3 regions of the Shinella oryzae genome follow, and region 2 is predicted to be linked to each of the others. Evidence: riboswitches for the same ligand, from Rfam matches in the RefSeq annotation. Region 2 holds a riboswitch; each other region holds the start of a gene.
The links. Region 2 has a riboswitch for cobalamin ahead of nrdH (glutaredoxin-like protein NrdH). Riboswitches for the same ligand answer to the same signal wherever they lie in the genome.

Region 1 (4,207 bases), 960 kb from region 2:
GAAGCGGATTACCGTGCCTGCCTGCTCGGCTTCCGCGACTACGTCAACAAGAACGGCTTCAAGAACGTCGTGCTCGGCCTGTCCGGCGGCATCGACTCCGCGATCTGCGCGGCCATCGCCGTCGATGCGCTGGGCGAGGAGCGCGTGCGCTGCGTGATGCTGCCCTACCGCTACACGTCGGAGGATTCGCTCAAGGACGCCGCCGATTGCGCGAAGGCGCTGGGCTGCCGTTACGACATTGTGCCGATCGAGGCGCCCGTGACCGGCTTCCTTTCCGCACTGTCGGAGACCTTCGAGGGCACGGAAGAAGGCATCACCGAGGAAAACCTGCAGAGCCGCACGCGCGGCACGATCCTGATGGCGATTTCCAACAAGTTCGGCTCGATGGTTGTCACGACGGGCAACAAGTCGGAAATGTCGGTCGGCTATGCCACGCTCTACGGCGACATGAACGGCGGGTTCAACCCGATCAAGGACCTCTACAAGATGCAGGTCTACGCGCTGTCGCGCTGGCGCAACCAGCATGTGCCGCCCGGCGCGCTGGGCCCGACGGGCGAGGTGATCCCGCACAACATCATCGACAAGGCGCCGTCCGCCGAACTGCGGCCAAACCAGACCGACCAGGATTCCCTGCCGCCCTATCCGGTGCTCGACGACATCCTCGAATGCCTCGTCGAGCTGGAGATGGGCACGGAGGAGATCGTGGCGCGCGGCCACGACGCGGCGACCGTCCACCGGATCGAACACCTGCTCTACATCGCCGAATACAAGCGCCGCCAGTCGGCGCCCGGCGTGAAGATCACCCGCAAGAACTTCGGCCGCGACCGCCGCTACCCCATCACCAACCGCTTCCGCGACCGGGGGTAAGGGGCGCGGGGTGCTGGCTATCTTTCTGCGCCTGGTAGTTGTGCGTTAACCTGTGAAATCGAAAAGTAACCTCTCTGATTGCAGGCGGAGTGGGCGATGCTAATATGCATTCCTTCTCAAGGGGAGTGGGTATGACGCAACGCGGGGCTGTCCTTTTCGTCGATGCAGAGAACGTGCCTTCAGGTGTCGCTGGTAAACTCATTGAAGAGGCGACAAGGCACGGCCTGCTGCTTGATCGCCGCATCTACGGTGACTTCTCGAATCCATCCCTCAAGCCTTGGCTGGATGCCGCCGCACTTCATGCCCTCACGACCCGGCAAACCGTGGCCGGTGCAAACCGCAAGAACGGTGCTGATATCGCCATGGTGATCGATGCCATGGACGAACTTCATTCGGGAGAAGTGGATGTGTTCTGCCTCGCCACTGCCGATAGCGACTTCACGCAATTGGCAATGCGAATTCGGCGCGCTGGCAAGATCGCCGTTGGCATGGCGTGCTCGAAAGCTTCAAGCCGCTTTCAGGCGGCGTTTGATGTTTTCAGGATCGTCGATGCAGTGAAAGCCAATGCCAGTTCAGTGTCGGTGAAAGCCGGCGAAAAGCCTGTCGCAAAGCAGGCACCGGCTGTTCGGCGGGCGTTAAAGGGAGAACTCCTGCAACGCATTTTCGTCGAAGCGCCGCCGTTGGATGGTCCATGGGTTGCGCTGCCGGACCTCATGAAGACTTTGCAAGCGTGTCAACCAAACTTCGATCTTAAGTCTTACGGCCACAACCAATTCTACAAGCTGCTGGCCTTTTCCGACGTCGAACTCACCGACAAGAACCGCAAGGCGCGTTTGAAGGCACAGCCCCTCAAGAAAGTGGTCGATAACGGTTGAGGCGATAAGGCCGTTTTGCGGCCGCGGGCTTGATCGTTGAGCCGTGCCGTGCACAATCCGGCCGTCAGGTGCCCGCTTGCGGGAGAATCGGGAAACCGGTGCGGGGAAACCCAGGTCCGGTACGTGCCCAACGCTGTGACGGGGATGGCTTGTCCTTAAAACCTTGAATCGATTCAGGGTTTTGCCACTGGTTGTTCAACCGGGAAGGCAGGGCGGGGCCGTGTGAACCGAAGTCAGAAGACCGGCCTGGCGAGATGGACCGAACCGCGCGGACGGCGGCAGGTTTTGCGCATTGTTGGGGAGATGACGATGCGAACCGAACCGTGGGACCCTCTGGTCCGGGCGGACGCCTTTCCGTGTGAGGAGAGGCAGGCCGTCTACCGCGCCATCGAAACACGCCGCGACGTGCGCGACCAGTTCCTGCCCGATCCCTTGCCGGACGATCTGGTCCGCAGGCTGTTGCAGGCGGCGCACAATGCGCCGTCGGTCGGTTTCATGCAGCCGTGGAACTTCCTTCTCGTGCGCAACCTGCCCACCCGTCAGGCGGTGCATGCGGCCTTCCTGAAAGCCAATGCCGAGGCGGAGGCGATGTTTTCCGGCGAACGGCAGGCACGCTATCGCGCGCTGAAGCTCGAAGGCATCCTGAAGGCGCCGCTGTCTATCTGCGTGACCTGCGATCCGACACGGGCAGGGTCCGTCGTGCTGGGGCGAACGCACAATCCGCGCATGGATGTCTATTCCACCGTCTGTGCCGTGCAGAACCTCTGGCTTGCGGCGCGGGCGGAAGGGGTGGGCGTCGGCTGGGTCAGCATCTTCCACGACAGCGATATCCGCGCCATCCTCGGCATTCCTGACCATATCGAGATCGTCGCCTGGCTGTGCGTCGGTTTCGTCGACCAGCTCTATGGCGAACCGGAGCTGGCCGTGAAGGGCTGGCGGCAGCGCCTGCCGCTGGAGGAACTGGTCTTCGAGGAGCGCTGGCCGGACGTCAGTTGACGTCGGCATCGGCCGGACGGCCGAGGTCGATCGCGGATTCGTTTTCCGGCAGGAAGGCCGGGCCGACCGTGCGCACCTTGTGCTTGGACGGATCGTACTCACGCTCGGCGGCCTTGACCGGAACCTTTGCCTCTTCCTTGCGGGGCAGCGCGTGGATCGTGGTCACGGAGCCGGCCCCGCCATCGGGCGCCGTTTCCGTCGTCGTCTCCCCGCGGGCCGCCTTTTCGCGCTTGATCATCTCCTGATAGTAGGCCGTAAGGTTGCAGCCGCAGGCGCCGGGCTTGGAGAGATCGCGCGTGCGGTAGGCGAAGGCGTTCTGCAATTCGACATAGGCGCGGCCGGTGACCGTGGAGGTCATCTGCTCGGTTTCCTGCCCGCGGCCCATCGCCTGGTAGAACAGTTCCGTCTCGGTCTGCGGGCACATCATGGCGCAGACCTGCTGGTCGCGGCGGAAATCCATCGGCGAAGCGTTGGAGGAGATCGGGAAGAAGCCGCCGTCGCAGGTGCGCACACAGACGGTGCGCAGGTTCCCGTGGCCGGCATTGCCGCCCAGCGAGCGCAATTGCAGCCGGTCGCTGCCTTCGGGCGTCGTTCCCAGCGGCAGGGTGCGCGTGTCGTCGAGCGAGCGCAGGCGCTCGGTCGCGGCAACCGGCGTCACCTTCGCGTCGTTGCAGCCCTCGGCCTCAAGCCTGGAGAGCAACTGGTTGCGCCTGGCTTTCGACGTGCCGCCACCCGACAGGTCGCGCCGCTTGCTGTCGAGGATCTGGAGGTTCTGCTCCATCTTGCCGATGACGGTGGCGAGCGTGGCGCAGGCATCGGCATTGGCGCCGCCGATCACGATGATGCTGCCGCCGGAGCAGCGCAGGCGGCGCTGGTCGCTTTTGGCCTGCCGCAGCTGGATGTTCTGGCGGGCGATGGCGGAAGCGTATTTGCGCGCGTTCGCGGTATCGACCACGACCTTGGGCAGGCTCGCCAATTCCGTTTTCAGGCGCTGGCACACGTCGGCCAGCGCCGTGCCGCCGGATAAAAGAAGCGACAGGCCGGTTGCGACGGCAAACAGGAAGCGACTGCGTCCCTTCACGGTATCGATCCCTATCGATCTTCGAGCATGTCGAAACGGCCGGCGAAAACCGGCTTTCGTTCACTTATCATAGGGCGCGCCGGGGCAAGTGCAACGCCGACAGGCATTCGTGATTAACGGCCTCGATACCCGCCTGCCTTGCAACCGCCTTGGTCAGCCCCTAGATTGCGGCCATGGTCAATACCGACCGGATGGTGCTTCATGGATTTCAACCCGACCGCAAATCGACTTCGTTTTGTCATCGGGGATATCCGCATCCATGCCGCATTCCATCACGCTTTCCAAAATCTCGTGGTCCACGCCTGACGGGCACACGCTTCTTTCCGATCTCGACCTGACCTTCGGCGCCGCACGCACCGGCCTTGTCGGCCGCAATGGCGTCGGCAAG
Region 2 (4,207 bases):
AGGTGGCCCCCCTAATCGACCTACTCGATTAATTCCCCTCTCTCCGGCATCTTGCCGGTCGTCCGGCACCCCGGAATACTTGGCGTCAAATTGTCATTGAGGGTCGTGTGCGGGATGAGTGCTCTTGAAGCTGTAATCGATGGTGTTGGCGATCGCATCGATGGTCTCGTCGCGGGGCATCGGGCGGGGCATGGGCTGGCGCGGGCGTTTTATCAGGATGCAGACATTTACCGGCGCGACATGGAGCGGGTGTTCCGCCGGCACTGGCACTGTATCGCGCATGAGAGCGTGATCCCGAACGTCAACGATTTCGAGGTCTTCCGCATCGATACCGAGCAGGTGATCGTCACGCGTGCGGCGGATGGCAGCGTCCATGCGGTGCTGAACGTCTGTCGCCATCGCGGGGCTGAGGTCTGCACGAAACAGAAGGGCAATGCGCGCGTTTTCGTCTGTCCCTACCACGCCTGGACCTATGGCAACGACGGCAGCCTCAAGGCCGCGCGGCTGATGCCGAAGGATTTCAGGCGTGAGGATCATGGCCTGAAGACGCTCAACGTCCGCGTGGTCGAAGGGCTGATCTTCATTTCCTTTGCCGAACAGCCGCTCGATTTTTCCGAGGTCGAGAACCTGCTGCATGCCACCTGCGGGCAATATGGCTGGGCGAGCGCGAAGGTGGCGCACCGCGAGACCTATCCGGTGGCGGCGAACTGGAAGCTCGCCGTCGAAAACTATGTCGAATGTTATCATTGCGGCCCGGCGCATCCGGAATATTCGCAGACCCATGCGCTGGAACAGCCTTTGCACATGATCGAGGCGCTGAACGAGGCGATGGAGGCACGCACCTGCGCGCTCGGCATCGAGGTCGGCTCGGGCAATCACTGGCAGACGTCGCGCGAGGGCCGCGAGGCGATCCACGCCTTCCGTTATGCGCTGTATGACGGCGTGCAGAGCGGCAGCGAGGACGGCAAGGCGGTCGCGCCGCTGATGGGCCGCTTCACCGATTTCGATGGCGGCGTCACCTCCATCCATCTCGGCGGCACCACGTTCCTCGTCTGCTATCCCGATCACGGCATGATCTACCGCTTCATTCCGAAATCCGCGGAAAGCTGCGAGATGGAGCTGATCTGGCTCGTCGACGGCAAGGCGGAAGAGGGTAGGGATTACGACCTCGCCAAGCTCACCTGGCTGTGGAAGGTCACGACGGAAGAGGACAAGGCGATCATCGAGCACACCGCACGCGGCGTGCAGTCGCACTACTTCGTGCCCGGACCGATCGCGCCGATGGAGCAGAACGAGCTGCGCTACATCGAGTGGTACCTGGACGAGATCAGCCGTCCGTAATCGTTCTCTCGGCTCGGAATGTCCGGGCCATCGCTCCCTTCGCGGGATGCCCGGCATCATAACGGCAATCGACGCGCTGCCGGCGCGCGACGTCGCTATGTAGGTCGCGCGCGACGATTTCCGATGCAGGGCACCATTTCGCGCGCCCAACAGCTCGACGAATTACTGGATAACCGATCATAGCTGTTGACGCATTTTTTACCTCGTCTACTATATCTTGTGTTCGAGGTTCCTTCGATTCGAAAGTGTCGATGGCTAAGATGGGAACCCGGGGCGGCCATGATGGCCGCATTATCCGGGGCTGCCCCCGCAACTGTAAGCGGTGAGCGTTCATCCGATGATGTCACTGAGGCGCCAATGCCTTGGGAAGACGGATGACCGTGTCGACCCGTGAGCCAGGAGACCTGCCTCGCGCATGAACGTCCACGGGCGGGGTGTCCGGATGGCGAGCGACGGGTCGCGAATGATCTCGCCCCCGCGTCTCCCTGTGCACCCTGCTGAAACTGTCTCTCGGGGTGAAGCCATGTCGATCTTGTTTACAGTCTCTCCGCGCGTTTAGGCGGACGCCCCTGACCGGTCGTCCCGCGGGCGGTCGCTTATTTCTCTGCACTGTTTCGAACGGTCATCGGCGGATGGCCGGTCGCTTCCCCATGCCTGATCGAAAACGAGGAAAACCATGTCCATAACAGTCTATTCCAAGCCCGCCTGCGTCCAGTGCACCGCGACCACGCGCGCGCTTGATCGCCAGGGCATCGATTATAGGGTCGTCGACGTCTCCGAGGATGCCGATGCCTTCGCGCTGGTGCAGGGTCTCGGCTATCGCCAGGTTCCCGTCGTCATCGCGGGCGAGCGGCATTGGGCCGGTTTCCGCCCGGACATGATCAGCGCGCTCGCCTGAGCGGGCCGATGAGCGGGCTCGTCTATTTTTCAAGCCGGTCGGAGAACACCCGCCGCTTCGTCGAAAAACTCGGCGTCGCGGCCGTCCGCCTGCCGGTGGATGCGAGGGACGAGCCGCCGCCGGCGCAGGCGCCCTTCGTGCTGGTCTCGCCGACCTATGGCGGTGGCGGGGAAAAGGGGGCGGTGCCGAAGCCGGTGATCCGCTTCCTGAACGACCCGCACAATCGAAACCTGATCCGCGGTGTCATCGCGGCCGGGAACACCAATTTCGGCACCGGATATGCTCTTGCGGGCAACATCGTCTCCGCAAAATGCGCCGTGCCGTACCTCTATCGTTTCGAACTGCTCGGAACGGATGAGGATGTCGACAACGTCAGACAAGGGCTGGAACGATTTTGGACACGATGACGATAGACAAGCCGGCAAAGGTGCCGGAAATCACGGCGCTGGATTATCACGCGCTCAACGCCATGCTGAACCTCTACGACGAAGAGGGTAAGATCCAGCTCGACAAGGACCGGCAGGCGGCCAAGCAATATTTCCTCCAGCACGTCAACCAGAACACGGTGTTCTTCCATAACCTGCGGGAGAAGCTCGATTATCTGGTGACGGAGGGCTATTACGAGCAGGAGGTGCTCGACCAGTATTCCTTCAATTTCGTGCGCGACCTCTTCGACCACGCCTATGACAGGAAGTTCCGCTTCCCGACTTTCCTGGGGGCCTTCAAGTACTACACCTCCTACACGCTGAAGACCTTCGACGGAAAACGGTACCTGGAGCGCTACGAGGACCGCGTCTGCATGGTGGCGCTGGCGCTGGCCCGCGGCAACGAGCAGCTTGCCCGCGATCTCGTCGACGAGATCATCTCCGGCCGCTTCCAGCCGGCGACGCCGACCTTCCTCAATGCCGGCAAGAAGCAGCGCGGCGAGCTCGTCTCGTGCTTCCTGCTGCGCATCGAGGACAACATGGAAAGCATCGGCCGCGCGATCAACTCGGCGCTCCAGCTTTCCAAGCGCGGCGGCGGGGTGGCGCTGTCGCTCACCAACCTTCGCGAGATGGGCGCGCCGATCAAGCAGATCGAGAACCAGTCCTCCGGCGTCATCCCGGTCATGAAGCTGCTGGAGGATAGTTTCTCCTACGCCAACCAACTCGGCGCGCGGCAGGGGGCGGGCGCCGTTTATCTCAACGCTCATCACCCCGATATCATGCGCTTCCTCGATACCAAGCGCGAGAATGCGGATGAGAAGATCCGCATCAAGACCCTGTCGCTCGGCGTCGTCATTCCCGACATCACCTTCGAGCTGGCGAAGAACAACGAGGACATGTACCTGTTCTCGCCGCATGACGTGGAACGCGTCTACGGCGTCGCCTTCTCCGAGATTTCTGTCACCGAAAAATACCGCGAGATGGTCGAGGACAGCCGCATCAGGAAGAAGAAGATCAAGGCGCGCGATTTCTTCCAGATCATCGCCGAGATCCAGTTCGAAAGCGGCTATCCCTACATCATGTTCGAGGACACGGTGAACCGCGCGAACCCGATCGCGGGCCGCATCTCCATGAGCAATCTCTGCTCGGAAATCCTGCAGGTCAGCGAACCGAGCGCGTTCAACGCCGATCTTTCCTATGCGAAGATGGGCAAGGATATCTCCTGCAATCTCGGCTCGCTCAACATCGCGGCCGCGATGGATTCGCCGGATTTCGGACGGACCATCGAGACGTCTATCCGTGCGCTCACGGCCGTTTCTGAGATGAGCCACATCTCCTCCGTCCCCTCCGTGGAGAAGGGCAACGACGACAGCCACGCCATCGGGCTCGGCCAGATGAACCTGCACGGCTATCTTGCCCGCGAGCGCATCTTCTACGGTTCGGAGGAAGGCGTCGATTTCACCAATATCTATTTCTACACGGTGACGTATCACGCTCTGCGCGCCTCGAACCGGCTGGCCGTCGAGAAAGGCGTGAGCTTCAA
Region 3 (4,207 bases), 1.1 Mb from region 2:
GGGAACCTATCTGCACGGACTGCTCTCGAGCGATGCCTACCGGGCGCGGCTGCTTGCGGATTTCGGCATCGAGGGCGGCGGCTTCGATTACCGGGCCGGCGTCGATGCGGCACTCGACGGCGTGGCGGCCGAGCTTGCAGCCGTGCTGGATCCGCGCTGGCTCGACAGCCTTATGGGCACCCGCTGATTAAACCGCCGGCCTGAAACGTTCAGACATCGGGTTTCTCCACTGCCGGTCGCGGCCGCACCAAAGTTGCGCCTGATTTCGGTGCAAGGAGGGACACTATCATGCCCGCTCTGCGGGTGCCGACGCCGTTGTGCGATCCGAAAGGGTGATTTGATGGGTTCTGGACCTCTTGCTCGATCTGTTCTGGTGGGCCTTGTCGGGCTGTCGCTCGCCGGTTTTCCGGTGGCTGCCTTCGCCCAGACGGCTAAGGAAACCACCAATGCCGGCAAGCGTTGGGAGGAAGAATTCGCCTTCTGGCAGAAAGCCTCCTCCGGCAGCGATGTCACGCAGTTTGAAAACTACCTGAAACAGTATCCCAACGGCACGTTCGCCTCGATGGCGCGTCTGCGCATCGCCGAATTGAAGGCCGCGGGCAACGCGAAGCCGGCCACGACGGCGTCCGACGATGCCGCCGCCAAGGCCAAGGCCGATGAGGCGAAGGCCGCCGAGGAGGCCAAGCGCGTCGCCGATGCGGAGAAGGCCAAGGCGGAGGACGCCAGCAAGGCCGCCGAGGCCGAGAAGGCGAAAGCCGAAGCGGCGAAGGCCGAGGCGGCCGCTGCCGCAGCCAGCAAGCTTGCGTCCGAAAAGGCCGCCGCCGAGGAAAAGGCGAAGGCCGAAGCCGCAGCCGCTGAAAAGGCGCGGGCAGAGGAAGCCGCCCGCCTCCAGGCGGACCGGAAGGCGGCGGATGAACGCAGGCTGGCGGCCGAGAAGGCTGCCGAAGCCGAGCGTGTGAAGAAGGAAGCCGCCGCTGCTGCCGAAAAGGCCAGGGCGGACGAGGCGGCGCGCGTGCAGGCCGAGGCAGAGCGCCGCAAGGCCGACGAGGCCGCCGCGGCCCAGAAGGCCCGCGCCGAGGCCGAGGCGAATGCCCGCGCTGCCGAAGCCGCGGCCGCCCGTGCCGAAGAAGCCAAGCGGCTGGAAGCGGAAAAAGCCGCGGCTGCCGAAAAGACCCGGCTGGAGCAGGAGGCGGCAGCCGCCCGCAAGCTGGCCGAGGAAAAGACGCGCGAGCTGGAGCGCCTGAAGGCGGAGGCCGCCAAGGCTGCGGCGGAAGCCGAGGCCAAGGCCGCCGAAGCCTCTCGCCTTGCCGCCGAGGCCAGGAAGCGTGCCGAGGAGGCCGAGGCCGCCCAGAAGCGCGCCACCACCAGCGGCCCGGCAACGGCAACGAACGACAACGCGGAAGCCGACAGGCTCGCTGCGGCCAAGCGCGAGGAAGACACGTTCCAGAAGGCGGTGGTATCCGGCTCTCGGCAGGCGTTCCAGGCCTATCTCGACGCCTATCCGCGCGGCCGGTATGCATCGGATGCGCGCGAGCGGATGGCTGCCCTCGCGACCACGCCGACGCAGAAGGCGGAAACCGAGCGCCTGGTCGAGGAGCGCCCCGTCGTCGATCCGCGTGAGGCCTATATGGAGCGCTCGACGCGGATTCAGGCGCAGCGCTGGCTGAGCGCGCTGGGCTACAGCACCTATGGCGCCGATGGCGTCTTCGGCCCGCGCACCCGCGCGGCGATCGCCGCATGGCAGGGTGCGTCCGGCTACCGCGCCGATGGCTATCTTTCACGCCGGCAGTTCGCCGCCCTGCGCCAGGCCGCGCAGTTTGCCGAGGCACGCCAGGCCAGCCGCGAGCGCCGCTACCAGCGCGAATACGATGTGCTCGAGGGCCCGGTCGACGGCTATTACGATGGTCCTTACTACAGCGATGACGGCTACTACCGCCGGCGCGGCGGCGTGGTGATCATCCCCGGCTATTGAGTTTGCGACGGCCGGCCGGCGTTTTCGGCACAGGCCATGCCGCTGGCTGTCGATTGACTTGTGGCGGCCGGCGGCATAATCATCCGACTATTGGATGGTTCTCTGGTCCGGAAACGGACCGGTGAGTAAATGGGAATGTGACGCGGCGGACCCAATCAGGGCGCTGCAATCACGGCCGACCCCGCGACTGTAGAGTAGCGAGGGACGCCCATCCGGAGGGAGGAATTTCGCGGGTAAGAGGGCAATGTTGTCCTTGAAGCGCGAAAGGAACACCGACCGGAAAAGCCACTGGGTGGCATCACGATAACCGGGGCTGGACGCCTCTTCTTCTACGAATCGTCCGCCTGCGTGATGCGAAAAGACCTGGGAAGGTGAGGGCGGCCCGAAGGCGCTGATGCGCCGGACGCTGCGAGCCAGGAGACCTGCCAGCCAATGAGGGCATATCGCCCGACCTGGGGAGGGGCTTCCCCGATGCCTGCACGGAGGTTGTCATGGCTGTTTCCAATACGTCTTCTATCACGCTTTCCGCGAGCGATCGCCTTGTCGCCGGCGTTCTCGCGCTGCTGCTCGGCGGGTTCCTCGTCTTCGGCGCCGGCCTTGCGAATTCGGCCGTGCTGCACGACACCGCGCACGATACGCGTCACTCCTACGGCTTTCCCTGCCACTAAGGAGTTTCCGATATGATCGTTCGTTATCTCCTGGCCGCCCTGGTGGCCGGGCTCTTCTCTGGCGTCCTGATGACGGCCGCCCAGGAGGCCCGCGTCGTGCCGCTCATCCTTCACGCCGAAGAATTCGAAGGCGGCGATGAGGCGGCACCCGCCACCGAAGGCACCACGCCGTCCGCCGATGGCGCTGCCGCGACGCATGAGCATTCGTCCTTGGGCGCCGTCATCCTCAACGTCGCAGCTTACCTGTCGCCCGTCTCCGTTGCCTACGCTCACGACGCCGAAGGCCATGAAGAGGGTGGCATCATGTTCGGCATGAGCCGGTTCTCCGGCACGCTGCTGGCCAACCTCGTGACGGGAGCAGGCTTCGCGCTGCTGCTTGCCGGTTTCAGCCTTGTCTCCGGCCATCCGATCACGGTCGCCAACGGGGCGCTGTGGGGCGCTGCCGGCTGGCTTGCCGTGCATATGCTGCCGGCCATCGGCCTGCCGCCGGAACTGCCGGGTTTCCCGGCCGCGGACCTGACGCAGCGTCAGATCTGGTGGGTTGCGGCGGTCGTGCTGTCGGCGGCGGGGCTCTACCTGCTGTTCCTCAGGCCGGGCATCGTGGCCAAGATCGCCGGCGTGGTGCTGATTGCCGCGCCGCAGGTCTATGGCGCGCCGCAGCCGTCGGACATTTCCAGCGCCGTTCCGGCCGTTCTCGGTGCGGAGTTCGCCGTCGCGGCCCTTGCCACGACGCTGTTCTTCTGGATCGTGCTCGGCCTTTCGCTTGGCTTTGCCAACGAAAAGATCGCCAAGGCTGCCTGATATGACGCTGACATCGCCCGGAGCCGTCCTGGTTCTGGGCGGTGCGCGTTCCGGAAAATCCACTTTTGCCGAAAGGCTGGTCGCCGAGACCGGCCTTTCGCGTCATTATATCGCCACCGGCCGCGCCTGGGATGACGAGATGCGTGAACGCATCGCCAGGCACCGGGAAGACCGCGGCGACGGCTGGGAAACGCATGAGGAACCGCTTGCGCTCGCGGCCCGGATCGCCGATGTCGCGCGGGCTGATCGTGCGGTCCTCGTCGATTGCCTGACCCTCTGGCTCGCCAATCTGATGCTGGAGGAACGCGACATCGCGCAGGAATGCGCCGGCCTCCTGTCGGCCATCGCACAGGCGCCGGGCCGTTTGGTCTTCGTTTCGAACGAGGTCGGCCTGGGCATCGTACCTGAAAACCGCATGGCGCGCGACTTTCGCGACCATGCCGGGCGGCTCCACCAGCAGGTGGCGGCGCTCGTACCGGAAGTGTATTTCGTTGCGGCCGGACTGCCGCTGAAAATGAAGGGTTGAGCCATGCTGCAACAGAAGATCCCCGCCACCGTTATCACCGGCTTTCTCGGGGCCGGCAAGACGACGATGATCCGCAACCTCCTGCAGAATGCCGGCGGCAAGCGCATCGCGCTCATCATCAACGAGTTCGGCGATCTCGGCGTCGACGGCGACGTGCTGAAGGGCTGCGGCGCGGAGGCCTGCACCGAGGACGATATCATCGAGCTCACCAATGGCTGCATCTGCTGCACCGTGGCCGAC

Region 1: linked by a shared signal. The riboswitch ahead of bluB (5,6-dimethylbenzimidazole synthase) and the one ahead of nrdH (glutaredoxin-like protein NrdH) in region 2 are both predicted to bind cobalamin.
Region 3: linked by a shared signal. The riboswitch ahead of K6301_RS08600 (CbtB domain-containing protein) and the one ahead of nrdH (glutaredoxin-like protein NrdH) in region 2 are both predicted to bind cobalamin.

The regions. Positions count from the first base shown of each region.
Region 1 is NZ_CP081987.1:1,610,690-1,614,896, reverse strand. It holds gene K6301_RS08020 (NAD+ synthase) at 1-867, shown strand, start outside; gene K6301_RS08015 (NYN domain-containing protein) at 999-1,742, shown strand; cobalamin riboswitch at 1,792-2,006, shown strand; gene bluB (5,6-dimethylbenzimidazole synthase) at 2,052-2,738, shown strand; gene K6301_RS08005 (DUF2865 domain-containing protein) at 2,731-3,819, opposite strand; gene K6301_RS08000 (ABC-F family ATP-binding cassette domain-containing protein) at 4,079-4,207, shown strand, end outside.
Region 2 is NZ_CP081987.1:647,251-651,457, forward strand. It holds gene K6301_RS03165 (aromatic ring-hydroxylating oxygenase subunit alpha) at 115-1,341, shown strand; cobalamin riboswitch at 1,551-1,767, shown strand; gene nrdH (glutaredoxin-like protein NrdH) at 2,018-2,239, shown strand; gene nrdI (class Ib ribonucleoside-diphosphate reductase assembly flavoprotein NrdI) at 2,248-2,646, shown strand; gene nrdE (class 1b ribonucleoside-diphosphate reductase subunit alpha) at 2,643-4,207, shown strand, end outside.
Region 3 is NZ_CP081987.1:1,732,401-1,736,607, reverse strand. It holds gene K6301_RS08610 (cobyric acid synthase) at 1-187, shown strand, start outside; gene K6301_RS08605 (peptidoglycan-binding domain-containing protein) at 341-1,972, shown strand; cobalamin riboswitch at 2,051-2,416, shown strand; gene K6301_RS08600 (CbtB domain-containing protein) at 2,464-2,640, shown strand; gene K6301_RS08595 (CbtA family protein) at 2,653-3,441, shown strand; gene cobU (bifunctional adenosylcobinamide kinase/adenosylcobinamide-phosphate guanylyltransferase) at 3,443-3,967, shown strand; gene cobW (cobalamin biosynthesis protein CobW) at 3,971-4,207, shown strand, end outside.